Regions from separate parts of the Exiguobacterium sp. s5 genome, predicted to be linked through region 1. Evidence: riboswitches for the same ligand, from Rfam matches in the RefSeq annotation. Region 1 holds a riboswitch; each other region holds the start of a gene.
The links. Region 1 has a riboswitch for thiamine pyrophosphate ahead of thiW (energy coupling factor transporter S component ThiW). Riboswitches for the same ligand answer to the same signal wherever they lie in the genome.

Region 1 (10,543 bases):
TCCATGAAGTCCGGGAACGTGTCTTTATAGGTCGCCGTGCAAAAGTTGAAGACGTCATCGTCCATCATGACAGTAAAGGACGGATGCACGACGTCGTGCTCGATGACCTCGTCGCCGCGAATCCGGTAGCGAAGCTCCGGGATGGCGTTCGCCGTCTTGACGGCACCGTACAAGAACAGTTTAAAGAACGACTGTCCGGTCCGTTTGGCATGCGTATGTAACTTCGTCACATCAACGCTCGCCGTCACGTTGAAATGCGGAGCGTCAAACGCCTTGAAGAATTCGTAGTGCTTCTTGCGCGACCACGTCTCGGTATTGATGATTTTCATGATTCGTCCCCCTGTTTTTTCTTTCACTGTACCAAAGGGAACAGGCCGTTCAAAGTTTTTGCTTCAACTCGGTGTAATGCTCGTTCGCCAAGTCGAAATAGACGAAGTCCCGACGTTCAATCCGATCGAGCGTCGCATGGAAGTCACGCCAGCCCTGCTCGACGAGCTCCGGCGTCAGTTCTCCGGCCTCCGTCGCTTCCTCGAACTCGTCCTCGTCTTTGCGGACAACGTCCCCGTTCGGGAAGATGAGGATGTCGAGCAACAAGTCGTCCATATACGGGATTCCGTCCTCGTATCCGATCGCTTCGACGATATCGATGTACCATTGAACGATGTGCCCTTCATCATTAAACATGACGGTCACACCGAACGGCTCGTCGTCCGGGAAATATTGAAGCCAGCTGTAACCGGCATCGGCGACGATGAACTCTTCTCCCTTGTGCATCTTATGTTGAGGTGCGCGGACCGCATCGATTTGAAACAAGGCGACGGTCCCGGAGAAACGGTCATCATGTACCTCCATTTGCGCGTAGCGATGTTGCAAAATCCGTTCCCAGTCTCGACGATTGGCAAATTTCCGTTTTGGCATATGTCTCTCTCCTTTTGACCCAATTCATACGTAAAGAGTTCGCCAAAATCCGACATTTCCCTGTTCAATCGTACAGATTGTGTTGATTGAACGAGACGAGGTGGCTTTGCTTCAATCGTTTTCGCTCGACCATCCGGGTGAACGCATCGGTCGAGATAAACCGGTTGCCCGGATGAATCGTCGCTAACTGCAGCAAGATGAAGCGAATGCCGCGCTCGCCTTCCTGAAGCGGGACATGGAGCATCGTCCCATCCTCATTGAATCGATTCAAGAACAATTCGACTTTGCAGTCCTCTTTTAACAGACGCGATGTGACGAAGGCGGTTTGGCTGATGAGCGATTCGAAGTCGTGATGGAGCGTATAACCGGACGGACCCGTCAAATCCAAGGCGAACGTGAACGTATCGAGCGTCGTCTGTTGAAATACTTTTGACTGCAGTCGTCCGAGTTTGGCGGTCGCATACCAATCAATCTCCTTCACCGGTTCCCCTTCATACGGTTTCGACCCGATTAGTTGCAACGGATTTCGAAGCGGTGACGCCAAGAGCGGCCGGTCCCCAAGCGCTAGCCGCTTCGTCCCGACCGGTGGATGCAACAGGAGCGATGGAAGGACGGTCCACTCTATATCGACCGGTCGTTCATACAAATATGTCCCGAGACGGAACGGAAGCGTGACGGCGATGACGCATTCCTCGAACGTGGCTGGACCTCGATACTCGGCGCGCACGACCAATTCGTGGCGGGCGCGACCGACATCGACCTCATAGTCGAGCACGTTCGGAAGGCGCTCATGCGCCGGAAAGCTTATTCCTGAGCTCGCCTTCAAACGAATGCGAAGCGGTAGTCCGAGCCGGTCCAACTCGCCCACCCCATCGACAACCAATACGAGCCGACTCTCGTCCCCGACAAACAGCAATTCTTCGTATTGCGTGAACTGGAGATCGATGTGCCGCTCGAGTTGTTGCCGCGTCCGCTCCAGCATCCAAATCGCACTCGCTACAATGAAGCATATGTAACCCAATCCGTATACGTACGGGAAGAACACGAGCATGGCTCCGCTCACAAGATATATAGGTAGGAGCCGTCGCTGCAACCAAACGTGCGTGGACAGGATCATCCGTCAGCCCTCGACCGGCACGGGCACGGTGTCTAAAATGTGTGCGATGACGTTCGCTTTTGTCGACTTGATGCCGCCTTCAAGCGTCAAGCTGATCCGATGGGCGAGGACGTACGGCGCCACGGCTTTGACGTCTTCCGGGATGACGTACAGTCGGCCGGCCAAATAGGCATAGCTTTGACAAGCGCGGAGCAGCGCGATCGCGCCACGTGGGCTGACTCCGACCTCGACGGACGCGTGCGCCCGAGTCGCATGGACGAGACCGAGCATATAGTCGAGGACATCGTCTTGGATCGCGACTTGTCTCGTCTCGGCCTGCGCTTCTTGCAGCGAGGCGAGTGACGTCACGGCCTCGATTTGTTTGCGGGTCTCGGTCAACACTTGCAACAACAGTTCTCGCTCTTCGGCGGCTTCCGGATAGCCGACCGGAATCGAGATGAGGAACCGGTCGAGTTGCGCGTCTGGGAGCGGGAACGTCCCAGCCGATTCAATCGGGTTTTGCGTCGCGATGACGAAAAACGGCTTCGGCATCGGATACGTCTTCCCGCCGATTGACACTTGTCGTTCCTCCATCGCTTCTAACAGCGCCGACTGGGTGCGCGGGACGGCCCGGTTGATTTCATCAATCAAGACGATGTTCGCAAAAATCGGACCTTGCCGATGGTCAAATCCTTGCGTCTGCATATTGAAGTAGTCGGTCCCGATGACGTCGGACGGGAGCAAATCGGCCGTAAATTGGATGCGCGAGAATGACCCGTCCAAACTGCCGGCGATCGTTTTGGCGAGCAACGTCTTCCCCGTGCCCGGAACGTCCTCAAGCAAGATATGTCCTTCGGCGAGAAGTGCCGTGCAGCAGAGACGAACGACTTCTTCTTTCCCTAAATACACTTCATTCAACTGTTTGATGACCGCTTCGATTCCCATTTCGTTCCCCTCCGTTGGTAGATGTCTTATTCGAAGTTTACCTGTTTATGGTAATATAGACAATAAATAGTCTGAACATTCCGATAAGGAGGGAAAAGATGAAGTGGTCCTCTCGATTTATAGGGTTCCTTGTTGTGACAGCTTGTCTCGTTGTGACGTTCGTCTTTGTCAGTAAGGAGACGTTCAGTTGGTTTCAAACGCTCGAGCATCCAGTTGACGATCCTCTAATAGAAGAGCGTGAGCAAGAAGAAGAGGAACCGGACGAGGATGGAATCGATTTAACGACAGTTGGTGAAAACGAAAAAGGTGGATCCTTACGTGAAAAGAAAAAAATGTTTGAGTTTCCATTCGGTTTGGGTGGAGGCGATGCACCCGGAGGACTCGGAACACTGTTCGCCATCCTCGCTGCTGCCGGATTGATTGTTTACAGTGTCCGGAAATGGTTGCGTCGTCGACGGCTGAAAGGACTCACGTTCCTTTTTACGGATGACACTTCTACTCAATCATCACACGAAGCGGACGCAACGATCGCTGCACAGACGTTCCCGATACTCACGAACATCGAACTGAGGGATTGGCTCATCACGTTCAACGCGTCGCTCGCCCCTGAGTTAAAACTTCGGACGAATGAGACGGTCGTCGACTGGTTCGAACGCATCGAGCTGACAGATATCGACGCCTCGCTCTATCATCTGATTCGCTATGGTCCCGCATCCGATCATGACATCCCGTTCGAGCAGCAACAACGATTTCACGAGGCACTCGACCGTTACTTGAAGCGGCAACCCTGAGCGAGAAAGTACCCGGGTTCTCAATGACTGGCAAACATGCTACGATCATTGATAATAGGAAAAAAATGTAACTTTCTTAGGAGGTTTGATTGATGAAACGCCTAGGCCTACTCGGATTCAGTGTGTTTTTGCTGACCGGGTGCACCGATTCCGTTGAGCAACCCATCGTCCCGGCCGATACAAATGAACCGTCGTCCGAAGACATCACCGCTTGGACGCGAGAAGATTTTAAAGACGTCTTCGACCAATATGAAAAAGTCCCGCCGCTCTTGAAGGCACTCGAGAACGATGGACTCACCCCGTTCCGCGAGACGTTCGAGCACGTCGTCATCGCCGGCGACGGCATCCAGCATACATACGCCGATATTCATCCGTTCAAACTCGATGACGGCACGTACGCCACCGTCTATGAGAGCGAGAACGGGGACATCGCTAACGGTCCCGAGTCGGTCGCGCCGCTGTTTTGGCAAGAAGCATCGTTCCTTCAATTCGTCGAAGAAATCGAGAAACGAAAATATGGGACGAGTGCCCCACCGACGGACGTCGTTTTGACCGAAGACGAGTTTCAGGCGCTCTATAATCGCCACGCCTACACGTCCGCGCTCATCGTCGAGCTCGACGAATGGGGCGTACAACTGGCGCGCGATCCGCTCGAGAACGTGATCATCGCGGGAAACGGGGTCAAGGAAGTGAAGGCCGACTTGATCGTCTTTGAAGTCGAAGGCGGCTACGCCATCGTCTACGACCGAGACGGTGAGATCTTCAAAGGGCCGGAGTCGATTGCCCCACTGTTTTGGAGCGAGACGGATTATGAAAACCTACTCGAGAAGTATGAATGACTTATCGGACACGTCGTTTCAAGTCCCGGTACTCGAGTAGCAAGTTGAGCCATTGCGCCGGCTTATCGCTCGACTCAGCTACGTCGTACCGGTATCTCGTCACGTACACATGCCACGACAAGGCCCGATAGACGCAACCGAGCTCTTCAGCGATCAACAAGTGACGCCAAAGCACGTCCTTGGATGCGACGCCGCTCCACGCTTCCAAATAAACCGTACGCATCGTTTGAATCTGTTCATACCAGGCGACCTCGGCTTCTTCCGGCAATAAGTCGTACAGCGCGTTCCAAAACACGCGCACGCTGAAAAACGGATGCGTGACGGTCGCGTCGCCCCAGTCGAGGATACACAAATCATTCGTCCGTTCCCGCCAGAAGATGTTGCCGCCGTGCAAATCACCGTGCTCGAGACTCATCGGCATCCCGGTCGCCAGCTCATCGCACATGGCGATCAATTCATCTTGAAGCGCGAGCATGGCCTCGGCTTTGTATCGCTCGAGCCCGGCGCAGAGCTCAGGTAAATACGTGCGGATTTCGTCCTTCAACTTGGCCGGTCGGCGGTCCGGGATGCCGTAAGACAAGTAGGTCTCGATCTGGTCGATCTCCTGTCGCTGCAGCTGTGCGTATTGACGCAACGCCGCTTCGTATCGACTCACGTCCGGCCGTTCACGTAGCGCCTCTCCGCCGATGCCTCGCATGAGCAACCAGTTCCGGGCTGAATCGATGGCGATGACGTCAGGCACGAAATCAGGATGCCGCTCGGCCAGAAACGCCGACAATCCGGCCTCGCCGCGGCTGATATCGGTCACCGCTTTGGCGTAGTAACGTTCCTCATCGAGCGCGCCAACAAGCAAGTACGTCAAATCGGTATCTTTGATCACGTGCCACCTCGCATTCGGCACGTTTGCCTCAATCCATCGTTCGAACCGTTCACGAAACGATCGGTCACGCCATGGGATTGCCTGTCTCATCCTGTTCACCCTTTCTTTCATCATCTCCTAGGAGGAAACGATATGGACGTTGTATATTACTCATACCCGGTCGATGCCATCTTGTATATGTACTTAGGGGCGACGGCCATCGTCAGTCTCATCATCGGGCTGCTCGTTTGGCGTCTGTTCAAGCGCCGAGATGTCGGCTTTTGGACAACGCTCGTTCTCAGCTTTGTCGGGCTGTCGCTCTCGCTCGTCTGGTTTCAAAACGCGTCCGTCGCCGTGTTCATGGGGACACTCCCGTGGCTGATCAATCTCGTCTTCTCCCTTTTGTTGTACGGTCTGTTCGTCGGCATCATCTATGTCACGTTCCGACCACGAAAGCTCGACCGCGTCAAATGACGGTATGCTATACTCATGTTAATAAACGACCACTAGGGGAGCCTTCGGGCTGAGACGGCATGCGCCGGACCCTTCGAACCTGATCTGGCTCATACCAGCGTAGGGAAGTGGTGTGGGATTCGTCTGTCTTTCCACGCCACTTTTCCACTTGGAGAAGTGGCGTTTTCATTTTGAAAGGAGACTATCTATGCGTATTCAACAACTCACTTGGATGGCGATGCTCATCGCCATCGCCGTCATCGGTTCCCTGTTCATCTCGATTCCGACCGGTGTCGCCCGTGCCTATCCGATTCAACATATGGTGAACGTCATCGCCGCCGTCACCGTCGGGCCGATCGGGGCCGTTCTCGTTGCGTTCGTGACCGGAATCGTCCGTGTCATGACCGGTACCGGGTCGCTCTTGGCCTTTCCCGGAGGTATGATTGGGGCGCTTTTGGCCGGGGTCTTCTATATGAAGACGAACCGCGTCGCCTTCGCCGCTTTCGGCGAAGTCCTCGGGACCGGAATCATCGCCTCGCTCATCGCCGTCCCGTATGCCAAAATCTTGATGGGAACGGAGTTCGGGGCACTGTTCTTCTTCCCGGCCTTCCTCGCCTCGAGTGTAACCGGTGCTCTTCTCGGCTGGATCGTCTTGGCGCGGGTCAAGCAATTGCGACCGCTCACGGTGAATCGATAAGTCCTTCCTCCGACTGATAGTAAATGGTAAAATCAGGATATACCAATTAGGGAGGTCCTTTCTTGAATCGATTGACGCTAATACTGGCGGCCACCGCCTGCCTGTTCATGTCCGGTCTGTTGTACACGCTCGAACGGATTGCCACGTTCACTCGCTGGAATGCCCAGATTGCGACGGGTACGTTCTCGAGCGAGCCGATGTTCGTCGATGTGCTGCTCCAAAATGTGTTCATCTCGATTTTCGGGGTGGCCGCCATCGTCCTCTTTTTTATGGCGGGCAACGCTGTCCAACCCACAACGACCACAAAAGCAGGGACGGCCGATTTATGACGGCTGTCCCTGTTTGACGTGATGTGATGGTTTTATAACTCTAGTGAAGAAGGAGTGTTTAGTTATGGACATTAATCGCAATCCTTATTTTTACTCATTGTTAGTCGGGACTTTAATTTTTCTATTCATCTTCATCTCTGAATTCTTTTTCAATTTTGGAATCATATCGAATCACTCGATTACATTGCTCTTTCTTTCTTTGACCACTCTGTTGGCGGTACTGCTTATTTTTTCCGTGCTGTATGTCAAAAAATTTAAAGACGAAAAAGGGAACATATTATTAGGCGTATTAATCTTTTCAGGCGCTGGTTTCCTTCTTTTCTTACTACTCAATACGTTAGTGATGTTGTAAGTTGAACCGGGTCTAGTCTTCTTCCTTCGATTTTTAGTGAATTTGCATTATCATTATCTCCTTACCTTGTTCATAAAAATCACAGCTCAAAAAGTTTCTTCCCACCTATATTTTCAGTGAGCCGTTCGCTAAACTGAAAGAAAATAAGGGGGGCAAAGCGATGTTTCGTATCGGCAGTATCTTTATTCCTGTAACAAATTTAATCCGATCATTGGAATGGTATCAAACCCACTTTCACATATCTGAAATCGGACGTTGGGAAGGTGGCATCGGCGTCCATTTCCCAGACGGGGCGACCCAACTCGGATTGATTGAAACGAAAAACGTTGCTTCGACGACGTTCAGCGACCGAAACGGTGACGAACACGTCAGCTTCAACATCGTCTGCGACGACATTCAATCCATCCATGACACATTTGAACGCGCCGGCTTGAAACCTGGCCGACTTCAAGATTTTGGCGGGATGAGTTGTTTTGATGTATTGGACCCGGATGGCAACGTCATCAGTCTGACGTCAGAATCAGCCGATTCGCCCTTCCATCGAGACCAGATTAGACAAGCACAATTGAAAGGACAGACCCAATGAAACAAATCCACCATCTCTGCATCCAGACGCCCGACTATGAGGCGTCCAAACGATTTTATGAGGCGCTCGGCTTCGAGCTCGTTCAAGAGTCGCCCGACTTTCATACGCGCGCGTACAACAGCTGGCTCAAACTTGGCGACTTTTATATCGAGCTCCAAACGGCGAAAGTCGATGAGACGTTGTCACCGTATTCGAAGCATGCGGCCGGTCCGGTCCACTTCGCTTTGTACGTCGATGATCTCGAAACCGAAGTGCGGCGCCTTGAGGACCTTGGCGTGACGTTCTTACCGAAACACGGCGGGAACATCTACTTCGTCGTCGACGGTCATTTGAGTAAACTGAAAGCCCCGGAAGGCACGATTATCGAGCTCCGGGACACGTTTGTCATCAAGTGAGGCCACGAGCCTCACTTTTTTTATTGGATTCGCACACCCTCATGTTTTTCGCCGTCGTCGAACAGGTACATGACAGAGAACACACTTTGTCCGTACCATTTGGAGGCCTCTCATGAAATATCTCGATTATTGGAGTTACTTATCGCTCTCCCTCGCCAAGCTGTTCCTATTCAGTCTGTTGACGGCGAGCGCGTTCGACCTACCTTTTCTATTCATCAACCTCGCGACCATCTTGATGATGACGAGTTGGGCGCTACTCGTAAAACCGCAGACACGTCGCTGGATTTTGTTCGCGTCGCTGTTTCTGCACAGCACGCTACTCATCTCGGACGTCTGGTACTACCGCTATTTCGGCAACTTGCTGTCGGTCGCCCTACTGTCTGATATCGGCCAGATGGGAGACGTCGGGGGCGGATTTTTGACATTGATTCAAGCACCCGACTTCATCTTGTTCACAGATTTGCTCGTCTACGCGGCCATCCTCGTCTATATGAAACGACAGCCGGTCTTGGAATCGAAATCTCTCGGTCGCCGTTTGGCGGTCGCCGGTTTTCTTGTCGGCTTCATCGTCTTTACCGTCCCGACCGTTGTTCATTACGCCGAAACAGATCACCGGAAAAGCCCGATTTCAAATATGCGCGAGTATTATCAGCTCGGCTTTTGGGGCTATCACGGCCTCGATGCATTCCGCGGCATTCAGGACGCCCTTCATCTCGGTGGCGACCTGACAGAACGGGAGCGCAACCAAATCGAAGCGTTAGCGACCGAACCAGTTGACACCACAGCGGATACGAACGTCATCGTCGTCCAACTCGAGTCGTTCCAAGCGTCCGTGATCGGCCAGACGGTCAACGGGCAAGAACTGACGCCGAATCTGAATGCGCTCCGTGATGAGATGCTGTATTTCCCGAATTTTTATCATCAGACGCACGAGGGCCGGACGTCTGATGCGGAATTCACCGTCAACGCCTCGCTCTATCCCGTCAAATCAGGTTCGGTGTATACGCAGTATGCGACGAACACGTTTGACGCCTTGCCTGAGCAGTTACGACGAGCCGGCTATGATACGGCCGCGATGCATGCGTTCGACAAGGAGTTTTGGAATCGTGCCAACTTCTATGAGCAGATTGGCTACAACCACTTCTTCCACCAAGACGATTATCCGGCCGATCCGGTCATCGGTATGGCCGTCGGCGACAAGGAGTTCCTGACGACATCGGTCGACCACTTGGACACGTTGGACGAGCCGTTCTATTCCTTCATGGTCGCGTTGACGAGCCATACGCCGTATGAGATTCCGGACGAGGAGAAACGGTTGGATCTATCGGAATACGAGGACCCGCTCCTCCAAGACTATTATCACACCGTCCACTACAGCGATGCCGCCGTCGGTCTCATGGTCGAACGACTGAAGGCGGACGAAAAGTGGGACGACGCCTTGGTCGTCTTTTATGGCGACCACGACAGCGGATTGACCGCTGCCGGTGACGAGATGGCCGTAAATGCAGATGCCGACTCCACGGTCGATTTGTTCCAGCTCGATCGCTCCGTCCCGTTATTCATCAAACCGGCAGGACTCGAACGAGGTCAGACGGTGCAGGCGAGCGGCGGTCAAGTCGATTTGGCCCCGACCATCCTCGATTTGCTCGGGATGACACCGACGTACATGCTTGGAAGTTCGCTTCTCGACGATGAGCCCAATTTGACCGTGTTCCGGAACGGCTCGTTCCGCTACGACGACCTTTATTTCGTCCCGGATTTGACAGAGCCGGTCGGCAGCGGCATGTGTTATTCGGTCGAGACCGGCGATGACTTGCCGCTTCAAACATGCGAACCATATATTGATCAAGCCGTCGAACAACTCCGTTTATCCGATACGATCGTCGTGAAAGACGCACTGTCCGACTTTCAACAAAACGACGCACAAGCCGCCCCGAAATAATCGGGACGGCTTGTTTTTGTCAGTAGACGTTTCGTAACGCGGCGACATCGATTTTCTTCATCGGCAAGAACGCTTGCGTCACTCGCGCCAACTGCTCCTTTGTACCGGTCGTCAGCATCTCTTCCATCTCCCACGGCACGATTTGCCAGGAGACACCATACCGGTCTTGAAGCCAGCCGCACTGTTCCGCTTCCGGGACGGCCGACAGCTTGGCCCAGTACTCGTCAATCTCGGCTTGCGACTCACAAAATGCGATCAGCGACTGCATCTCGTTGAACGCAAATTGATGATTTTCCGCGCTGTCCATGGCGACGAACTCGCGTCCGGACAAGACGAAACGG
Region 2 (10,543 bases), on a different contig from region 1:
AGAAAGGACAGATAGCAATGAAACCATCTATATACGGGCTGACGTTCGATCAGCTGACAGAAGCGTGTGTCTCTTGGGGATACAGCGCCTTCCATGCGAGACAAATCTGGGACTCGCTCTACATCGACCGAGTGAAACAAATCGAGGACATCTCGGTACGGGCCGAGGTGCGTGAGGCGATCGCCGCCGAATACGTCATCTCGACGCAAGACCTGTTCGTCAAACAAGAGGCGGGCGACGGGACGGTCAAATTTTTACTTAAACTACACGACGGGCACTATATCGAGACGGTGCTCATGCGACATAAGTACGGCCGTTCGGTCTGTGTGACGACGCAGGTCGGGTGCAATATCGGCTGCAGCTTCTGTGCGAGCGGTCTCTTGAAGAAGACACGTGATTTGACGGCGGGCGAAGTCGTCGAACAAATCATGACCGTGCAACACTACTTGGACGAAGTCGGCGAAGGGGCCCGGGTCAGCCATATCGTCGTCATGGGGATCGGCGAACCGTTCGATAACTTTGACAACTTGGTCGACTTCCTGCGTGTCGTCAAGGACGAGCGCGGTCTCGCGATCGCGCCGCGTAAAATCAACGTCTCGACGAGCGGACTCGCCGACAAGATTTACAAGTTCGCGGACCTCGATTTGCGCATCAACTTGGCGCTGTCGCTCCATGCGCCTAACGACGCGCTACGGACGCAAATCATGAAAATCAACCGGGCGTTCCCGCTCGACAAGCTCATGCCGGCCATCCGGTATTACGTCGAGAAGACGAACAAACGAATCACGTTCGAATATATTCTCCTGTCGAAAGTGAACGATCTACCGGAGCACGCCGAGGAATTGGCGGCGCTCATCGACGATATTAAGGACAAGTCGTACGTCAACTTGATCCCGTATAACCCGGTCAACGAGCATATCCAATACGAGCGCAGTACCTCGGAGGACATCATGGCGTTCTATGATGTCTTGAAGAAGCGTGGCATCAACACCGGTGTCCGCCTTGAACACGGGACTGACATCGATGCGGCATGCGGCCAGTTGCGCAGTAAACATATGAACGTCGAAGGTGCGAAATAAGTGGACTCCTTGAATCGAATGATTCAAGGAGTTTTTTTTCATAGAGCCGCTCCGGCGAAGGAAAGACGGACATCGCCCCTAACTCTGCGGAACGATTTTGAAAAATCTTGAATAGACCTCGTCCGCTCAGGGAATAGTCAGTTGAAATCAATGTAGAGAGTGGAGGCAATTCAATGGAGACAGTAAACGCTGCGTTATGGATTCGAGTCAGAAATACACTTGGGGAAGGCCCGTGTTGGGATGCTGAACTGAAACGGTTCTATTGGGTCGACATCGAAGGACACACACTTTGGTGGTACGACGAAAAGGAAGACGAGCTGTCATCGTTCGATATGGGACAACAGATCGGGTTTGCGGTCCCGAAAGTGACAGACGGCGTCGTCGTCGGCTTGAAAGACGGCATCTATGAATGGGACGAGGGATCGAAACGACTCGATAAACTCGTCGAACTCGATGACCCGGAAGGGGATCTTCGCTTCAACGACGGAAAGGCCGACCCATACGGACGAATCTTTGCTGGGACGCTTCATCTCAACGACGAGGAGAACGAGGCGACGCTCTATCGCTTGAACCGTGACGGCACGACCGAGGTCATGCTCAGTGAACTGACGCTGTCGAACGGTCTGACATGGTCTCCGGACCACTCGACGTTCTACCATATCGATACACCGACCGAGACGGTCCGCAAATACCCGTTCGACTTGAAAACAGGAACACTCGGGGATGGGGAAGTCGTCATCGATTTCAAAGATGAGGAAGGATTCCCGGACGGCATGACCTCCGATGAGGACGGCTTTTTATGGATTGCCCACTTCGCGGGCGGACGCGTCTCGCGCTGGAATCCGAAGACGGGTGAAAAAGTGCTCGAGGTGCTCGTGCCGGCCCCGAATGTCACGTCATGCTGTTTCGTCGGTGATGACTTGAAACAACTTGCCATCACGACGGCGCGCGAAGGGATGGATGACGCGGCGCTCGAGGCCCATCCGGACGCAGGTTCGGTCTTTAAAATTGATACAGATGTGAAAGGGATGCCGCTCTATCGGTTTGGTCGATAAGGAGGTACGAAGATGGTAAAACGATTGCTCGTTCGTGCGGGAATCGGTTTGGCGCTCGCGGCGGTCGCTCGGGTCGGGATTCAAAAGCTGTTGGAAGCGAATCGGGAAGACGATCATACGTATTTGAATCCGCGGTGGGATGAGACGCCGAGTGTGGATGCCGACAAGGACGCGGATGAGGTCGGTCTGACCCAGCTCGACTCGATTTATCGAGCCGAATGGCAGGCGAACGCCTATCCACGCTCAGAGGCCGAACGCAAGGCGTTAGAAGAATAGGCAGGAGAACACGTCCGGAAACGGGCGTGTTTTTTCTTGACAAGACGTCACCGACCCGTCAATATCTAAAAAGTAATGATTACTATTTAGGAGTGGGTAGAATGAGACGAATCCCGATCACCGTGCTGTCCGGTTATTTAGGAAGCGGTAAGACGACACTATTGAACCACATATTGAACAATCGGACGGGCAAGAAATACGCCGTCATCGTCAACGACATGAGCGAGTTGAATATCGATGAGCGATTGATTGAACAGGGCGGTTTTTCGAGGACGGACGAAAAGTTGGTCGAACTATCGAACGGCTGCATCTGTTGCACGCTCCGTGAGGACCTGCTCGAGGCGGTAGCAGAGCTTGCGAACGACCTTGACCTCGACGGAATCATCATCGAGTCGTCCGGTATCTCAGAGCCGATCCCGGTCGCCCAAACGTTTACATATGCCGATGACGCCCTCGGCATCGATTTGACGAGCCGAGTCTATATCGATGCGATGGTGACCGTCGTCGATGCGTTTCGGTTCTTAACAGATTTCAACTCGGGCGAGTCGCTCCATGAACGTAATCAGGCGATTGAGGCGACGGACGTCCGCGAAGTCGTCGACCTACTCGTCGACCAAGTCGAATTCGCCGATATCATCGTCTTAAACAAGGCGGATCGCGTGACCGAGACCGAACTCGGCGAGATGACCGGACTGTTGAAGGCGCTCAACCCAACCGCGAAGCTGTTGACGTCTGTCCATGCGAACGTGGAATTGACCGAGCTGTTGGATGTCAATTTGTTCGATTTCGAACAGGCGATGCATGCGGCCGGGTGGATTCAAGAACTTGAGACAGATGTGCACACGCCGGAGACGGAAGAATACGGCATCAGTTCATTCGTCTATCGTCGGCGTCGGCCGTTCCACCCGGAGCGTCTCCATGCCTGGATCGAGGCGTTTCCGGAAGAAATCGTCCGCGCGAAAGGGTTCTTATGGATTGCTTCCCGGAACGACCTCGCCTGTCTGTTTTCACAAGCGGGTTACGCCTCGACGCTCGAACATGCCGGGCGCTGGCTCGCGACGCTTCCGGAAGATGAGCGTCGTCACATGTTCACGGCCGAACCGGAACTCGCCGCCGACTATGTCGAGCCGTACGGGGACCGACAGACGGAGCTCGTCTTGATTGGGCAGCGGATGGATCGAGCCATCATCGAACAAGAGCTCGATCACTGTCTGCTGACAGATGAGGAGATGGCGCTGGATTGGTCGACGCTCCGGGACACACTTCCGGGGAACGAGGTCGTCACGTTCTCATAAGACCGTTTACAAAATGAAAGCGGTCGTCTATACTGATTCTTGCATAAACAACCGCATACATTGGACTACACTAGGGGTGCTTCGGCTGAGATGTGAGCATGGCTCCAATCCCTTATGACTCGATCCGGGTAATACCGGCGTGAGGAAGTGTGGCACTTTTTCTAATGGATTAAAATTGGACGAGTGGCCGCATTCTCATGGATGCGGCTTTTTTGTGTACACATAATAAGGGGGAATAGAACATGAACAAACAATGTGGAACGAGCCCGATCGTCGGGTTCCGCTTTACACTGAGCCCGATGACGACTGATTTCGTGAGCATCATCAAAGGGGCGTTGAAGGAGACGGATTTACAAAACGTCTGGCGACATACCGATGACGTGTCGACGGTCATCCGTGGACGAAGTGAGCATGTATTCGATGTGGCTAAGACCGTGCTGTCACACGCGACGAAGACAGGGGAACATGTGTCGATGAGCGGGACGTTCTCGGTCGGGTGTCCAGGGGATACGGCCGGAGATGAAGTGCTCGTTGTGTCGAGCGAACCGCTTAATGGTCCCGTCGGTCCGCAATATGTCTCCTCACAGTTCGCGCTCTATCCGCTCGGTGATGACGACTATATGGACATCATCTACGAAGAAATCGCTTTTGCGAAAGAGCGAGGTGTCTTCAATGACTCGATGCATTACGCCTCAGGTATACATGGGGACATCGAGCCGGTGTTCGCTTTCTATGAGGCGACGTTTGATCGCGTCCGACAGAAGACAAGCCACGTCGTCATGACGGTGACGTTCAGCGTGAATAGTCCGTCACACGAGGGACGCATGGATGCTTAAATCGTGGAAGTTAAAAGAGATCGTCTTGTTGTCGATTTTATCGGTCGTGTTCGCGGTGGTCTATTTGGCGTTCGTCCATGCTGGGAACTTGTGGGCCGGTCTGATTGGACCAATCGCCTACGAATGGATTTTTGGGATATGGTTCATCGTCTCGATTATCGCAGCTTATATCATTCGCAAGCCTGGGGCTGCATTCTTGTCCGAAGTGCTTGCGGCGACGATTGAGATGATGATTGGCAACGCCATCGGACCGCGCATCATTTTAGTCGGGATCGTTCAAGGGATCGGCGCCGAAGCGGCGTTCGCTTTGACGGGTTATAAACGCTATGATCTTTGGGTGCTCATGCTCGCCGGATTCAGTGCTGCTGTGACAAGTTTCGCATATACGTACGTCATGGGAGGGCTCAATGCCCTCAGTCCGACATATGTGGCTACGATGTTCGCACTACGCGCAACGAGCGGGATGTTGATTGCTGGTCTGGGCGGTAAGATTTTGAGCGACTTGTTGCTTCGGACGGGCGCGCTTGATGGGTATGCTCTCGCGCGACAGGACCGTATGCATGGTTGAGGCAGAACATCTGACATTTCGTTATCCGAACAAGAAATGCGATGTCTTGACGGATATCACACTACGTCTAACAAAAGGGAGAACGGTCATTACAGGGGCAAGTGGGTCGGGAAAATCAACATTGCTCGCTTTGATGAATCGTCTCTATCCGGACAATTGTGATGGCATCGTGACGGGCAGATTGCACTTGTTCGATCGCTCTTATGATACGTATGAAGCTGGCGAAGTGAACCGGCGCGTCGGAACGGTCTTTCAGGACCCGGACAGTCAGTTCGTCATGCAGACGGTCGAAGAAGAATTGATTTTCACGCTCGAAAACTTTGCCGTCGCGAGAGACGAGATGATGGCCCGTGTCACCACAATGTTAGAGGCGTTGCATTTGACCGATTATCGTCACCGTACCATCCATGATCTATCGGGGGGAGAGAAGCAGCAAATTGCCGTCGCTTGTGCCTTGATTGGCCGCCCCGAGTGGCTCCTCCTCGATGAGCCGCTCGCTCACCTCGATCCTGAGACCGCCCATCATTTCGTCCGTTGGCTCGACGGCGTCGCACAGACCGTAAACGTTGTCGTCATCGAGCATCGGCCATACATATGGGGTGATTTCTTTGACCGACAAGTGAAGCTCGTGAACGGGCGCATCGACTATGATGGGCCGTTCATCGTCCGACCGGATTATGCGTTCTCTCCAATTAAAGTTGAACGAGGAAAGGAAATGTTATTTCACATACCGGAATTAAAACGAAAAACATTTCAATTAGCAGCGAGCGAGTTAAAGGTCGCTGAGGGTGATCTCATTGCGGTGCTCGGTCGAAATGGTAGCGGAAAGTCGACATGGCTGCGAAGCCTAGCCCGGAAACAGCGTAAAGTCGGCCTCGTCCCGCAATCACCGGCGCATCTATTCGTTACGAATGATGTGACTCGAGAACTCGCATATGGCCATAATCGCCCGATTGAGGACGTCTCAACGCGGCTCGGGCTCGAATCAGTGCGTGACCACCATCCACTCTCCCTTAGTCACGGTCAAAAACGAAGGCTCGCCATCGGAGTGATGATGCTGTCTAATAAACAACTGATTGCGTTTGATGAACCGACTGCCGGACAAGACGAGGTATCGCTTCGTGCGCTCTATGACTTAATGGTCGAACGAACACGATCCGGCCAGACGATTTTGTTTGTGACGCACGACCTCAGCTTCGCGCGGATTGCGAACACATATTATTTGATGTGTGACGGCGACTTGAGTGGGCCATATGACGCTTCACTCTGGGATGAAAAAGAATTACTACGCACCCACGGCTTATTGATGGAGGAATCGCGATGACATTTCATGAGATGAACCCGACGATTAAATTTCTGACCGTGGCATGTCTCATGTTCGGTCTCGCCTTCATGTATAACCCTTGGACTCCGCTTGCTGTTTTTCTCGGAACAGTTACACTTCAAACGCTATTCTCTGCCGTGAGCTGGAGAAGATGGGGGTTGTTCATGATCCCATTCTTATTCACCGCGCTCGGGACATTGTGGACGACGCTCGTCTTTGGAAAGCAATCAAGCGGAGATGTCGTGTTCAAGCTGTTTGGCAATGATGTGACCGATGAGAATGTGATGCTAGCAGCGACGCTCTCCTTACGTGTGTTGGCATTCACAGCCATGTCGCTTCTGTTCACGCTGACGACGGACCCGAAACGGTTCGTCTACAGTTTGATGCAACAAGGAAAGCTATCACCAAAAATCGCATATAGTGTCTTCGTCGGTTTTCGTTTCTTTCCGATTCTAAAAAAAGAACTGATGCAACTATATGAAACGCATGCGCTACGAGGCGTACGTTTGGAGACGAGACTCGATCACATCCGCCACGTCCCCAAATTAATCGTTCCGCTTCTTGCTGGATCTATTCGCCAAGCGGAACGAATCGCGTTCTCGATGGAAGCACGTGGGTTTACGGGGGAACCTCGAGCGACGTACGAGGTTGTCCCCGTCACCAGGAACGACTTTCTGTTGGCGTCGCTTTTGCTCCTATTGTTTGGAGTGAGCGTATGGATTGGCATATAAACGAAACAAGACGACTCACTCGGAGTCGTCTTGTTTCGTCTCTTTTACAATTCTAAATTTCGGTTTGATCGATTCGTTATTGAACGCCTCGAGCACGGTGTTCTCGTTGGCCATACGAATCTGTTGCGGCTCGCCTTTGGAAGTCGTGCCGATACAGAACATATGCGCCTCATGGTCGGCAAAGAGCGCCTTATACGGGGTGGCATGATGCATCAAGCGTCCCGGAGAGCCCCAGCCGACGATAATCATACCTCCGCTCACCTCGACCTCGTCGAGCGTTTCCTCAACGTAATGAAAGTTGACTTCGTCGAGTTGCGATTCGACGTACGGCAGATTGTCATTGATGGCGAGTGTCGGGACGAGGCTGATGACGCGCATCTCACGGATCGGTTGATCGAGATGGTTCCGCATGAGCATATACGCCCGCTGCGTTGTCGTACCGGACAAGAAAGCATCGCTCATCCGTGGCGAATAGATGATGACGGCACAGATGACGCCGTCGACGACATCTGTGAATTCGTACGAACGCAAGTAGCGCTTCGTCTTGTCCTCATTGAAGACCGACTTGACACGAATCGTCACTTCCTCGATATGGGTGTTCATAAGGTTTCCTCACTTTTAATCAAATAGTGCCGGGTCAGACCCAGCCTGAGAACCATTCCAAGTAGCGGATTGTGTAGCGCGCGACACTTTGGGTTGCCGACGCCTTGTCATCCGGTAAATAAGACACATCGGTTTGATATGACTCATAAAACGACATCACATCATTGACATACTGTTCACTGCGGTTGTACTCGAAGATGGCGTTTCGAATCGAGTCCGTCGTGTCTGCCTTCGTCCCGCCGTGCTCGCTCAAATAGTAAGCGGCCGTATGGGCCGAGTCGACGAGACTGTGCGGGTCGGCTTTGCCATCATTGTTGCCATCGCGTCCGAGACCGCCGTACTGTTCGATGAGCGCGAGATCCGTCAAATCGACTTCGTCCTCAGGGACATCGCCTTTTTGATCGTCCGTGTCATATTGCCAACCGAGCCACGTCCGCGGCATGAATTGGAACGGTCCGATCGCCCCGACCGATGAACGCATCGATGAACTGTGGGAGAAAATTGTCTCGACGCGATGGACGGCGGCAAGTAAGCGCCAATCGACGTCATACGTGGCCGCGGCATCCTCATACACATCGCGATGGACGGACGGGACGCCATGGTCCCCGTAATAGGCCCGGTACAGGGCGTTGTTCACTTTATCATGTTGACCAAACCAGCCGATTGCGCCGAGGCACAGCACGATCACAAGCATGAGACCGGTCAGTCGCAAAATCAATCGTTTCAAGATTCCGCCTCCTAGCTTTCTAGACAATACCCGAATAGTGTAGCATATAGCTAACAGGAAGGACAGGAGTGGATATAGATGCTCGAACAGGCCGTCTTTACCATCATTCTCATGTATTTGTTGATCGTTCAATTGTTCAACGCCCGGTTGATGAAGCCGATGATCGAAACGCTCGGTCGTGGACGTGTCTATGAACAGACAGTCAAGTCGTCGTGGGGGCTCAGCCTGCTTTTGCTCGCCCTCGTCTTCTTGTTCGGCGTCCCGCCAGACATGGTCGGTCTCGGATTCGCCCCGCTCGAAGGGGACATGTCCGCTTGGAAGTTTTTCTTTTTCACGACCATCCTCATCTCCGTGCTGCTGGCGTTTTACTTGCTCGTCAAAACCTCGTCTCGGTTACGGCGGCGGTTACGTCCGTACTATGAGCTCGAAATCGAGCGGTTGCTCTTGCCGCGGACGGATATTGAGGCGAAGGCCTGGAGCGCCGTCTCGTGGACGGCAGGTGTGACCGAGGAGTTCATCTTCCGTGGTGTGCTCCTCTACACCGTCAGTCTCTATCTTGACGTCTCATCCCTGACACTCGCCTTCATCGGCGGCGCCTTGTTCGGGTTGGCCCACGCTTATCAAGGCGTCAGGGGCGTCCTGGTCACCGGGATCGTCGGCTGGGGACTCGGCTATTTGTACTTGGCGATGGGTGTATTATGGCCAGTGATGGTCGTCCATGCCTTACTCGACCTTATCGCCGGGCCGATTCATGTCGTCGATGCAGAAACTGACTGACGGCCGCCTCATAGGCGGGTTGATCTTTCAAGATACAGTTTGTGTGCTCGGCCCCATGGATGAGGGCTAACTCGTTTTGCCGGTTGAGCGCGTTCATCTCGACCGACATCCACGTCGGCACGAAATCATCTTTCGTTCCGTGGATGAACAAGACGGGCGCGTCAATCGCGGCGAGATCGTGTTTGGGCCGGACTTGATGCATCCGGAAACCGGCCCGCGTCCACAAGAAATAGTTGATCCCTGGCAAGAGCAGGTCCCCGGGCAACCGGTGCAACACGTTCAGCTGATGGCGCATGAGCTGTCTCATATCGTCAAACGGACATTCGGCGATCAAGAAGTCGACGTCGGTTAACGGTCCGGCCTGTAAAATCGAGGCAGCTCCCATCGAGACACCGTGCAACCCGACTTCCGTGACCACTTCATTGGCCCGCAACCAGTCGACCCAATCGGTGATGTCATGCTTTTCGTGGAAACCATAAGAGGCGTATACGCCCTCTGACTCACCGTGCGATCTCAAGTCGACAGCGAGCAGGTTGTACCCGAGGCGATGGAACATCGCCAAATGCGGGGCCATGAAACTGTGGGAGGCGGTATAGCCGTGAACGAACACGATCCATTTCGTCGACCCTTCATTGCGGTAGACGCGTCCATACAGCCGGTAGCCATCCTGAGAACGGAGCGAGACGTGCTCGAACGGCACGTCATGATAAAACGATTGATCTTCTTTCGTATACGGGGCCAAGAGCATCTCTGGCGTCTTGCGTTTGCCTCGCGTCATGCGCTTGAACGCATAATAACTGATGGCATAGTAGCCGGTGAATAGTGTTGCAAGTCCAACTTTCCATCTCTTCTGCATCTGAACCGCTCCTTTCTCCATTATTGTACCCGAAAACGTGACGATAGTTCACCCGCAGTGTCGGTTTGACGGCGGGTTCATGCCGTTAAGCAAGGGACATACCGATGATTGTCCCGTTCGTTTGAGCAGTATCGTCTTGCTATGATGGAACCAGACAATCATCAAGGTGAAGCGGGAGGAGACGAAGCGATGGGGCGAGAGGTGATGGATCAGTTGCTGCACGCGTGCTTGACGGGGCAGGTGGATTACAAGACCGCCGAAGGGGTGACCTTCTATCGTGCCCCGGTCAACGGCCATCGTCAGCATGCGATGGTACTCGATGTGCTGATTGACCGCTATGTGCTTGAGCCGGCACGACCGATTGAACTGTCCGTGTCGGACGTGGCGCAAGCGATTGGGTCATCGGCGGACGAGGT
Region 3 (10,543 bases), on a different contig from region 1:
ACGAGGTAATCAGGAAGATGGAATTAGCATACCGAACCGACCGGGGGCAAGTGAGAGCGCAAAACGAGGATGCCGTCTTGATTTTAGGGGACGAGCACGCCGGGATCGCACTCGTGGCCGACGGTATGGGAGGGCATGAAGCCGGGGAGGTCGCGAGTCAGCTCGTCATCGAGCAGTTTCGTCGTGCCTTCCCGACGCTTCCGGCCTCACCGATGGAGATGGAGAATTGGTTTCGCCACAACGTGGAACTGGCCAATGAGCAAGTGCTCGACTTCTCGAAACAAGCGAACCTGCTCATGATGGGGACGACGATCGCCGGTGTCTGCTGGCACGACGAGACGATCGTCATCGTCCACGTCGGGGATAGTCGTGTGTATGCCTTGCGTGACGATAAACTTCAGCAGTTGACAGAAGACCATTCCTACGTGAACGTGTTGAAGCAGCTCGGGGAGTTGACCGAGGAAGAAATGCGCGTCCACCCGAAACGTAATATCATCACCCGTGCGATCGGCTCGAAAGAGCATGTCGAACCTGATCTGCAAGTGTTTGCCGAACCCGAGTTTGACACGATTTTAATCTGTACGGACGGCTTGACGACGCATTTGACCGATGACGAGATCAAGCAAGTCTTGGAACGCCCCGTCTCGGCGGACGTCAAGGCGGATCAATTGATCGATCGAGCCAACCGTTTGGGTGGGAGTGACAACATCACTGTTGCCCTCGTCCAGTTCACAGATAGAAAGAGAGGATGAATCCGATGCGAAGTGGAGAACGAATCAACGATCGTTATCGGATCGAACAGCAAATCGGCAGCGGCGGCATGGCAAATGTCTACCGGGCTCACGATGAGATTTTAAACCGAACCGTCGCCATCAAGGTGTTGCGATCTGAATTCTCGCATAATGAACAATTTATACGCCGGTTTGAACGAGAAGCCCATGCGGCGACGAGTCTGAACCATCCGAATATCGTCGCCATTTACGACGTCGGAGACGAACGCGACATCTATTACATCGTCATGGAACATGTCGACGGGATGACGCTGAAACAATATTTGCAAGAAGAGTACATATCTGTCGACGAGGCGCTTCGCATCATGGGACAGATTTGTGATGCGATCGACCATGCCCATGCGAATCGAATCATTCATCGGGACATCAAACCGCAAAACATGATGATTGATCAGAGCGGCAACGTCAAAGTGACGGACTTTGGGATTGCGGTGGCCATGTCGAACGCGACGCTGACCCATACGATGTCGGTCCTCGGGTCGGTCCACTACTTTTCCCCGGAGCAAGCGCGCGGAAAGTTCGCCGATGAGAAGTCAGATATTTATTCGCTCGGCGCCGTGCTCTATGAACTCGTGACCGGCCGGGTGCCGTTCATCGGCGAGACGCCGGTCGCCGTCGCGTTGCAGCATCTGCAAGACGACCCGATTCGACCGATGGATTTGAACCCGAACATCCCGCAAGCGCTCGAGAACTGTATTATGCAGGCGCTCGCGAAGTCACCGGGCGCACGTCATGCCTCGGTCGCCGCGTTTAAAAAGGATTGCATGACGTCACTTGATTCGGAACGTGCGAATGAACCGAAGCGGTCGAATGCTGAGCAAGATGCGTTTGATCAGACGCTCGTCATGGCGCCGGTCGTACCGGATGAGCCAAACGTCAAAGAGGCGCCGGAGCAACCGGTCGCAGCAAGTGAACCCGTGAAAGACAAACCGAAACGGAAGAAGAAGTGGTGGCTTTGGCTCTTGCTTGCGCTCCTGTTGATCGGTGGCGGGATTGGGGCTTACGTCATCGCTGACGAGATGTCCCGTGCCGTCGTGCCGGACGTCGTCGGCATGACGAGCGACGAGGCGACGACCGAGCTCGAAACGGCCGGTTTTGTCGTCGAGGCAACTGAACGGGCAAGTGACAACATCGCCGCTGGCGACGTCATCTCGCAGACACCGCAAGCCGGACGGAAGCCGAAACGTGGGACGACCGTGACGATTGTCGTCTCGGCCGGAAAAGAGACGGTCGAGATGCCGGATGTTGAAGGACTGTCCCAGTCGTCGGCCGAGCGGACGCTCAAAGATCTTGAGTTCACGGACATCGAGATTCAGTCGGAGGCATCCGAGACGGTCGATAGCGGGGATGTCATCTCCCAATCGATCGCCCCAGGCAACGAGGTCGTCCCATCTGAAGAGACGGTGACGCTCGTCGTCTCGACCGGCAGCAATAAAATCGAACTCGCCAACTTGGCGGGCTATACGTTCGAGGAAGCGACAACGTATGCCGAACAGAATAGCTTGAAAATCGTCAAACGTGATGAGTATTCAACGAGCGTTCCTGCGAATCAAATCATCCGTCAACTCCCGACGGCCGGTACGGCAGTCGACCCGGGGACGGAACTGACCGTCATCGTGTCACAAGGGGTAGAACCGACGGACGTCTCGATTGAACGGGAAGTCAACGTCGAAATCGAGCCGCCCGCTGAAGGCGAAGAAGCCGAGGCACTCGAAGTCGTCATTCGGACGGTCGACGCCCGTGGCGAAGTCGAGGTGTTGCGTGATAAGATAACGGAGACAACGACTTACTCGTATACGCTCGTCATCGCACCGGACGAAGTCGGAACCGCGACGATTGAAGTCGACGGCGAAGTCGTTCGCACGGATACGGTGACTTACGCACAAGCAAAAGATTCACAATGAAGAGGTGGCGTGCGCGTCGCCTCTTTTTCTAAGGAGGGAATGGAATGAAAGGTACGATTATTCGATTACAAGGCGGATTTTATGACGTCATGACGGAAGAAAAACAAGAGATCCGTTGTCGCGCCCGCGGCAATTTCCGCAACCGGAACATCTCGCCGGTCGTCGGTGACGATGTCGACATCCAAGACCAAGGGGATGGTACCGGTTATATATTGGCTGTTGACGAGCGGTCGAACCATCTCGTCCGCCCGCCGATTGCCAACATCGATCAAGCGTTCTTGTTATTCTCGGTAAAAGAGCCGGCGTTCTCGTTCCATCTGCTCGACCGTTTCCTCGTCTTGATCGAGTCGAAGCAAGTCCATCCGATTATCGTTTTGACGAAAATGGATTTGTTGACGGAGGCGGAACGGGAGAAGATTCACGAAGCAGCGGCTTTATATCGTTCCATCGGCTATGAGGTCATCGAGACGTCGACCGAGGACGGGTCGGGGATCGAAAAAATCCGCGGGTCGTTTAAGGAGAAGACGAGTGTGTTCGCCGGACAGACCGGGGTCGGTAAGAGTTCGCTCTTGAACGCGGTCGCACCTGAGCTTGAACTTGCAACCGGGAAGATCTCGAAATCACTTGGGCGCGGTAAGCACACGACGCGTCACGTCACGCTGATCACGCTCGCTGACGGGCTCGTGGCCGATACGCCTGGTTTCTCGAGCCTCGAGTTCCCAGAAGAACTCGAAGTCGAAGAGATGCGCTGGTGTTTCCCTGAGTTCGTCGAGCGGCATGATGACTGTAAATTCCGCGGTTGTGCCCATTTGAACGAACCAGGTTGTGCCGTCAAAGCGGCCGTCGAGGCGGGAGAAATCGCTTCCACCCGCTATGAGAATTATGTTACGTTTATGGCAGAGTTAAACGATAGACAACGGAGGTACTAACATGATTAAAATTGCACCATCGATTTTAGCGGCGGACTTCGCCAATTTAGAGGCAGAAGTGAAGGCGGTCCAAGAGGCCGGAGCGGATTACATCCATTTTGACGTCATGGACGGTCAATTCGTCCCGAACATCTCAATCGGCCTACCGGTGTTAGCGAGCTTACGGAAGAAGTCGGACATGGTGTTAGACGTCCATTTGATGATCGACCAGCCCGAACGGTTCGTCGAAGATTTCATCAAGGCCGGGGCGGATATCGTCACGGTTCACGTTGAAGCGACGAATCATTTGCATCGCGTGTTGCAACAAATCAAAGCGGCCGGCGCCAAGTGTGGTGTCGTCTTGAATCCGCATACGCCGCTGTCATCGATTGAACACGTGCTCGATGACGTCGACATGGTGCTCCTCATGACGGTGAACCCTGGCTTTGGGGGCCAGGCATTCATCGAATCGGTCGTCCCGAAAATCGCGGCGCTGAGCGAGATGCGCCAAGCGCGTCGTCTCGACTTTGAAATCGAGATTGACGGCGGTGTCAACGCAGAGACGGCGAAATTATGCATCGACGCTGGAGCTGATGTGCTCGTGGCTGGTTCAGCCATCTATAACGAGCCGAGCTATAAAGACGCAATCGATAGCATTCGTCACGCATCTCGTGTATAATCGTCGATAGAACAACAAATATTGTCGCAAGGGGTGTCACATTCTGTGGCTGAGAGGCATTTGCTAACCCTTTGAACCTGTTCCGTTCACACGGACGTAGGGATGTGGCGAAAATGCACGTTGCTACTCGATAGCAGCATGGCGTTTACGTCATGCTGCTTTTTGTCGTTCGCTCATATAATAAGGAGGGAATAAGATGAAACAACGTTTAAAACTACAGGCGCTCATTGAAATCTCATTGTTCGCCGCACTCGGCTTGATCTTTGATTTGCTCATCCCGTTCCGGATGCCGCAGGGCGGATCGATCAGCCTGGCGATGTTGCCGATCTTTGTGATGGCGTACCGCCATGGATTAAAAGGCGGACTGGCGACAGGAGCGCTCGTCGGAACGTTGCAACTGCTGTTCGGGGCTTACATTTTCACACCGGTCCAGTTCCTGCTCGACTACACGTTCGCTTACGGTGTCGTCGGTATGGCCGGACTGTTCGCTGGTCAAGTGAAACGGGCCGCCAAGGACGAGGCGAAAAAGACGCTCGTCGTCTACTTGGTGCTCGGGGCGCTCCTCGGTTCACTGCTTCGCTACGGCGCCCACGTCTTATCAGGGATCGTCTTCTTCGCCGAGTACGCGGAAGGGCCGGTCGTCGCCTATTCGTTTGCTTATAACATGACGTATATGTTGCCGTCCTTCCTCGTGTCGGCCGTCGTCCTCGTTCTCTTGTTCGTCTCGGCACCACGTTTCGCCACGCTCGCGACCCGGGGCCTCCGCTAATGCGGGTGTTGATTGTGGCGGCCAGCCCGGAACCAATCTCGGGACTCCCTCGTGACGTCGATTACATCATCGGCGTCGACGGAGGGTACGAGACACTGTTGAACCAAGGGCTGAACCCGGATCTCGTCGTCGGCGATTTCGACTCCTTCACGGGCGAAGTGCCGATCGACGCCGTCCGTTACCCATCTGAAAAAGACGTGACCGACCTTGAGATTGCGCTCGAGGCGGCCCGTGGACACGGGGCGACGGAGATGCTCGTGTACGGCGCTCTCGGTGGACGCCTCGACATGACGCTCGGCAATATCGGGCTGCTCGAGGCATATCCAGAGATGCGTTTGTTCACGGCCGGGCAAACCGTTCGTCTTGTTGGAGCTGGGCGTCACGAGCTCCCACGTCAAGCCGATCATTATTTGTCGCTCATCCCGTGGAAGCGGGCGAACGTGTCAATCCGCGGCGTCAAATATCCGCTTGACCGTCACGATGTCGTCAGCCATGAGGCGCTCACGATCTCGAACGAGTGGGCCGGTGAGGCGGCGGACTTGATCGTGCACGAAGGTATGGTCCTCGTGCTGTATGTCAAAAAATGAACACAAAAAAATCCCATCGGCGAATGCCGCTGGGATTTATTTCGTTCGTGTATAAAAATTATACGCGTTCAACGAGACCTGATTTAAGAGCGCGAGCTGAAACCCAAACTCGTTTAGGTTTACCGTCAACGAGAATACGAACTTTTTGTACGTTTACACCCCAAGTGCGTTTTGTCTTGTTGAGTGCGTGCGAACGGTTGTTACCTGATTTAGGTGATTTACCTGTTACGTAGCATTTACGTGCCATGCGTTTCCCCTCCTTTTTTATGTGGGTTCGTCCTAATAGACACTCGTTTATATTAGCACGGGTTTTTTCACGATGCAACTAGAAAATCATAGGATGACAAGAAAAAAACTTGACATTACTGGAAAGGATTTTAATAATGAATGAGGGTTACGGCTACAATTGACCGAGTTTATGGAGCAGGTTCTTTTAATAACTAGGTACTTATTGTAGAATGTAGTGAAGGAATCATTCCGAATGAAGGAGGCTACTCCATATGGCAATTGAAATGAAGACAACATATGGCAATATTGACATCACGAACGACGTGGTCGCAACACTCGCAGGCGGTGCGGCGATGGAATGTTTCGGCGTTGTGGGAATGGCGTCTCAAGCTCAATTGAAAGACGGGATTGCAGAACTATTGAAGCGTGAAAACTACGCCCGAGGCGTGGTCGTACGTCAAGATGGAGAAGACGTACATATCGACATGCACATCATTGTGAGCTACGGGACGAAAGTGTCGGAAGTCGCATATAACGTGCAAAGCCGTGTAAAATACACGCTCGGTGAAACTTTAGGATTAAACGTTTCGTCGGTAAACATATTCGTACAAGGCGTTCGTCTGACGAATGACTGACGAGAACGAAGGAGGATTTGGTGTGGGTTTAAAACGTTTAGATGGATTGGTGTTCGCGAACATGGTCGCGAACGGTGCAGCCAACTTGAGCCAGAATGCGGATTATGTAGATTCGCTTAACGTCTTCCCGGTGCCGGATGGCGACACGGGGACGAACATGAATTTGACGATGACATCGGGTGCGAAGGAAGTGGCCGCACTCAACACGGCAAATATCGCTGACGTCTCATCGAAGTTTGCACGTGGTCTCTTGATGGGGGCACGCGGGAACTCCGGTGTTATTTTAAGCCAATTGTTCCGTGGCTTCGGTAAAGCGATCGAAGGAAAGACCGAAGTGTCGACAGTCGATTTCGCTGAGGCATTGAAACGTGGTGTCGACACGGCATACAAGGCGGTTATGAAACCGGTTGAAGGAACGATTTTGACGGTTGCTCGTGAAGCGGCCGACGAAGCGCTCCGTGCTTCAGAGTCGACGAGCGACTTCAACGAGTTCATGGAACGTGTGATCGTGGAAGCGAAAGCTTCACTCGAGCGGACGCCGGACTTATTGCCGGTCTTAAAAGAAGTCGGCGTCGTCGATTCGGGCGGCCAAGGCTTGCTCGTTATTTATGAAGGGTTCCTTGCGAGCCTCGAAGGAAAAGAGCTCGAGAAGCCACATGCACCGGTCATGGATGCGCTCATCGAAGCCGAACATCATGCCCACGCCGCGCAAGGATTCATGTCGACCGAAGACATCGAGTTCGGTTATTGCACGGAAATCATGGTTCGTTTCCAAGATGCGAAGTTGAAGGATGCCCCGTTCAACGAGGACGCGTTCCGCAACGAACTGTCTGAACTCGGGGACTCACTCCTCGTCGTCGCAGATGAAGAGTTGCTTAAAGTTCACGTTCACGTCGAGACGCCAGGCGACGTCATCACGAAAGGACAGCGTTACGGTGAACTCGTCGCTGTCAAAATCGAGAATATGCGTCAACAGCACTCGACCATCTTAGAAGAAGAGCACGGCGCGAACCAACATGGCGTCCAACCGACGGCTCCGAAGGCGAAAGCACCGTATGCGATCGTCACGGTCGCCATGGGTGAAGGCGTCAGCGACTTGTTCCGTTCACTCGGTGCGGCTCACGTCATCGAAGGCGGTCAGACGATGAACCCGTCGACGGAAGATATCGTCAAGGCGATCGAAGCGGCCAACGCGGACCATGTCTTCATCTTCCCGAACAACTCGAACATCATCATGGCTGCCGAACAAGCGGCATCGGTCGCACCTTGCGGCGTCTCGGTCATTCCGACGAAGACGGTGCCACAAGGACTTGCGGCAGCGATCGCGTTCAACCCGGAAGCCGATGTGGAGACGAACGAAAGCGTCATGAAGACGGCGGCTAGTACCGTCAAGTCTGGTCAAGTGACGTATGCGGTTCGTGATACGAGCATCGACGGTGTCGAGATTCGTAAAGACGACCACATGGCGATCGCCGAGAAGAAAATCGTCGCCTCATCGGCCTCGAGCCTCGAAGCGGCGAAGAAATTAGTCGACGCCCTCGTCGATGCCGACGACGAGATCATCACGATCCTGACGGGCGAAGGTTCGTCAGCAGAAGACGTGGAGGCACTCTCGGCGTACATCGAGTCGAAGAACGACGAGATCGAAATCGAGGTTCATGACGGGAAACAACCGCTCTACTCCTACATTTTTAGTGTGGAATAAGCTGTAACTCAGCCCTACCTTCTGTATAATGAAGGTAGGGTTTTTTTGAAAGGGGGAAATGCGATGAAATATCGCAGTGTGTTTGATATCATCGGACCGGTCATGGTCGGTCCATCGAGTTCGCATACGGCGGGCGCCGCCCGCATCGGTCTCATGGCCGGAAAACTGTTCGGGCGGACGCCACGGCTCGCGCACATCACGTTTTATGGGTCGTTCGCCGATACGTATCGGGGACACGGGACCGATGTGGCCATCGTCGGTGGCATCATGGGCTTCGATACGTTCGACTTACGGATCCCGCAAGCGCTCGATCTCGCGAAAGAACGTGGCATCGAGGTCGTCTTTGAGACGAGCGATGCGCTGACGGATCATCCGAACACGGCCCGCGTCCGCCTAGAAGACGAGGACGGCACGTTTGAGATCGTCGGGATTTCAATCGGCGGCGGGACGATCGAGATCACCGAGTTGAACGGATTCCCGCTCAAATTGTCGGGCGGCGGGCCGGCACTCGTCGTCTTGCACCACGATCGCTTCGGGGCGATCGCGGCCGTGACGGGGATTTTGGCCAGACACGAGCTGAACATCGGCCATATGGAAGTGAGCCGTCATGAGAAAGGCAAGCAAGCGCTCATGGCGATCGAGATTGATGATCATTTGTCAAAAGACGTGTTAGCGGAAATCGAGCGGTTACCTCAAATCGAGCGGGTAGCCATCTTTGGGGAATAAGGAGACACCAATATGTTTAAATCAGTAGAAGAATTAGTCAGAACGGCAACAGAGCGGGGCATCCCGATCTCAGAAGTGATGATTGAGCAAGAAGTACACGTCAGACGCTCGACGCGTGAAGACGTCGTCGGCATGATGGAACGCAACCTCGAGGTGATGGAAGAGGCGGTTGCGCGGGCACTCGAAGGCGTGACGTCCGTGACGGGGTTGACGGGGAATGACGCCGTGCTCATGACCGACTATATCCGCTCGGGCAAGTCGCTCGCTGGGGATTTGATTTTAGACGCGGTCGCCAAAGCGATCGGGACGAATGAAGTCAACGCGGCGATGGGACGCATCTGTGCAACCCCGACGGCCGGTAGCGCCGGTGTCGTACCGGGTACGTTGTTTGCGGTCAAAGAACGTCTGGAGATGGACCGCGAGGCAATGGTCCGGTACTTGTTCACGTCTGGTGCGTTCGGGTTCGTCGTGGCCAACAACGCCTCGATTTCAGGGGCGGCCGGTGGTTGTCAGGCGGAAGTCGGTTCGGCGACCGGAATGGCCGCGGCGGCCATCGTCGAAGCAGCCGGTGGGACGCCGGAACAATCGGCGACGGCGTTTGCGATCGCCTTGAAAAACATGCTTGGTCTCGTCTGTGACCCGGTGGCGGGTCTCGTCGAAGTGCCGTGTGTCAAACGGAACGCCATGGGTGGAGCGAACGCGATTGTCGCGGCCGATATGGCCCTCGCTGGTATCACGTCTCGCATCCCTTGTGACGAGGTCATCTCGGCGATGCATGAGATCGGCCAGATGATGCCGACCGCGTTGAAAGAGACAGCCCGCGGCGGACTTGCCAATACGCCGACGGCCCGCCGTCTCGAACGAAACATCTTTGGAGAGAAAGAAAATGTCGAGAAGTGAGGCGCTGACGACGCTCAAAGGGGTCGGGCCAGAGATGGCCAAAAAATTAGAGACGATGGGTCTCGAACGAATCGAGGACGTGCTGGAGCACGTCCCGTTTCGTTATGAAAATTATAATAGCGGCACGGTGACGACGGCCATCCACGGCGATCTCGTCAAATGGAGCGGAACCGTCCAAGCGGAACCGCTCGTCCGTTATTACAGTAAAGGCAAGAACCGGCTCCAATTTCGGCTATTGCTCGAGGAACGCTACGTCGTCCACGTGACGATGTTCAACCGGGCGTTCTATAAAGACAAGCTCACGCTCGGCGCCACCGTGACGGTCAAAGGGAAATGGGACATGAACCGGATGACAATCAGCGCGACCGACCTCGAGTTCGGTGAACTGTCGGACGGGCTGCAACCGATTTATTCGCTTCGGGCCGGGTTGACCCAGAAGAACTTCAGCCGGATCGTCAAGCTTGCGTTTGAACAGACGACCTCGTTCGAGGACCGCCTGCCGGAATTGATTCGGCAACGCTATCGTCTCGAGGACCGGGAGACGATGTTAAAAGGGATGCATTTCCCTGATTCGGTCGAGACGTACAAACAGGCACGCCGCAGTTACGTCTATGAAGAATGTCTGCTCTATCAATTGAAGCTTCAGGCGTTCCGGAAGATGGAACGGTCGGGTAAAGGCCGTGCCCTCACGCTCGATAAGCCTCAATTGAA

Region 2: linked by a shared signal. The riboswitch ahead of KNP60_RS11680 (YkoF family thiamine/hydroxymethylpyrimidine-binding protein) and the one ahead of thiW (energy coupling factor transporter S component ThiW) in region 1 are both predicted to bind thiamine pyrophosphate.
Region 3: linked by a shared signal. The riboswitch ahead of thiT (energy-coupled thiamine transporter ThiT) and the one ahead of thiW (energy coupling factor transporter S component ThiW) in region 1 are both predicted to bind thiamine pyrophosphate.

The regions. Positions count from the first base shown of each region.
Region 1 covers NZ_JACSLK010000001.1:19,637-30,179, reverse strand. Annotated here, with positions in the region: gene KNP60_RS00210 (tetratricopeptide repeat protein) at 1-329, opposite strand, end outside; gene KNP60_RS00205 (ribonuclease FAU-1 family protein) at 379-918, opposite strand; gene KNP60_RS00200 (DUF58 domain-containing protein) at 983-1,969, opposite strand; gene KNP60_RS00195 (AAA family ATPase) at 2,039-2,959, opposite strand; gene KNP60_RS00190 (hypothetical protein) at 3,058-3,750, shown strand; gene KNP60_RS00185 (hypothetical protein) at 3,843-4,589, shown strand; gene KNP60_RS00180 (aminoglycoside phosphotransferase family protein) at 4,591-5,559, opposite strand; gene KNP60_RS00175 (hypothetical protein) at 5,602-5,922, shown strand; TPP riboswitch at 5,947-6,045, shown strand; gene thiW (energy coupling factor transporter S component ThiW) at 6,110-6,598, shown strand; gene KNP60_RS00165 (hypothetical protein) at 6,661-6,927, shown strand; gene KNP60_RS00160 (VOC family protein) at 7,440-7,865, shown strand; gene KNP60_RS00155 (VOC family protein) at 7,862-8,260, shown strand; gene KNP60_RS00150 (LTA synthase family protein) at 8,373-10,202, shown strand; gene KNP60_RS00145 (VOC family protein) at 10,222-10,543, opposite strand, start outside.
Region 2 covers NZ_JACSLK010000005.1:149,869-160,411, reverse strand. Annotated here, with positions in the region: gene rlmN (dual-specificity RNA methyltransferase RlmN) at 18-1,079, shown strand; gene KNP60_RS11695 (SMP-30/gluconolactonase/LRE family protein) at 1,253-2,134, shown strand; gene KNP60_RS11690 (hypothetical protein) at 2,147-2,410, shown strand; gene KNP60_RS11685 (GTP-binding protein) at 2,512-3,705, shown strand; TPP riboswitch at 3,768-3,868, shown strand; gene KNP60_RS11680 (YkoF family thiamine/hydroxymethylpyrimidine-binding protein) at 3,948-4,541, shown strand; gene KNP60_RS11675 (ECF transporter S component) at 4,534-5,109, shown strand; gene KNP60_RS11670 (ABC transporter ATP-binding protein) at 5,102-6,433, shown strand; gene KNP60_RS11665 (energy-coupling factor transporter transmembrane component T family protein) at 6,430-7,164, shown strand; gene KNP60_RS11660 (DUF1643 domain-containing protein) at 7,180-7,767, opposite strand; gene KNP60_RS11655 (lytic transglycosylase domain-containing protein) at 7,802-8,494, opposite strand; gene KNP60_RS11650 (CPBP family intramembrane glutamic endopeptidase) at 8,573-9,271, shown strand; gene KNP60_RS11645 (alpha/beta hydrolase) at 9,228-10,127, opposite strand; gene KNP60_RS11640 (hypothetical protein) at 10,317-10,543, shown strand, end outside.
Region 3 covers NZ_JACSLK010000002.1:170,288-180,830, reverse strand. Annotated here, with positions in the region: gene rlmN (dual-specificity RNA methyltransferase RlmN) at 1-9, shown strand, start outside; gene KNP60_RS05020 (Stp1/IreP family PP2C-type Ser/Thr phosphatase) at 18-752, shown strand; gene pknB (Stk1 family PASTA domain-containing Ser/Thr kinase) at 758-2,695, shown strand; gene rsgA (ribosome small subunit-dependent GTPase A) at 2,740-3,624, shown strand; gene rpe (ribulose-phosphate 3-epimerase) at 3,626-4,282, shown strand; TPP riboswitch at 4,302-4,402, shown strand; gene thiT (energy-coupled thiamine transporter ThiT) at 4,479-5,051, shown strand; gene KNP60_RS04995 (thiamine diphosphokinase) at 5,051-5,638, shown strand; gene rpmB (50S ribosomal protein L28) at 5,697-5,885, opposite strand; gene KNP60_RS04985 (Asp23/Gls24 family envelope stress response protein) at 6,139-6,501, shown strand; gene KNP60_RS04980 (DAK2 domain-containing protein) at 6,524-8,206, shown strand; gene sdaAB (L-serine ammonia-lyase, iron-sulfur-dependent subunit beta) at 8,270-8,932, shown strand; gene sdaAA (L-serine ammonia-lyase, iron-sulfur-dependent, subunit alpha) at 8,945-9,832, shown strand; gene recG (ATP-dependent DNA helicase RecG) at 9,819-10,543, shown strand, end outside.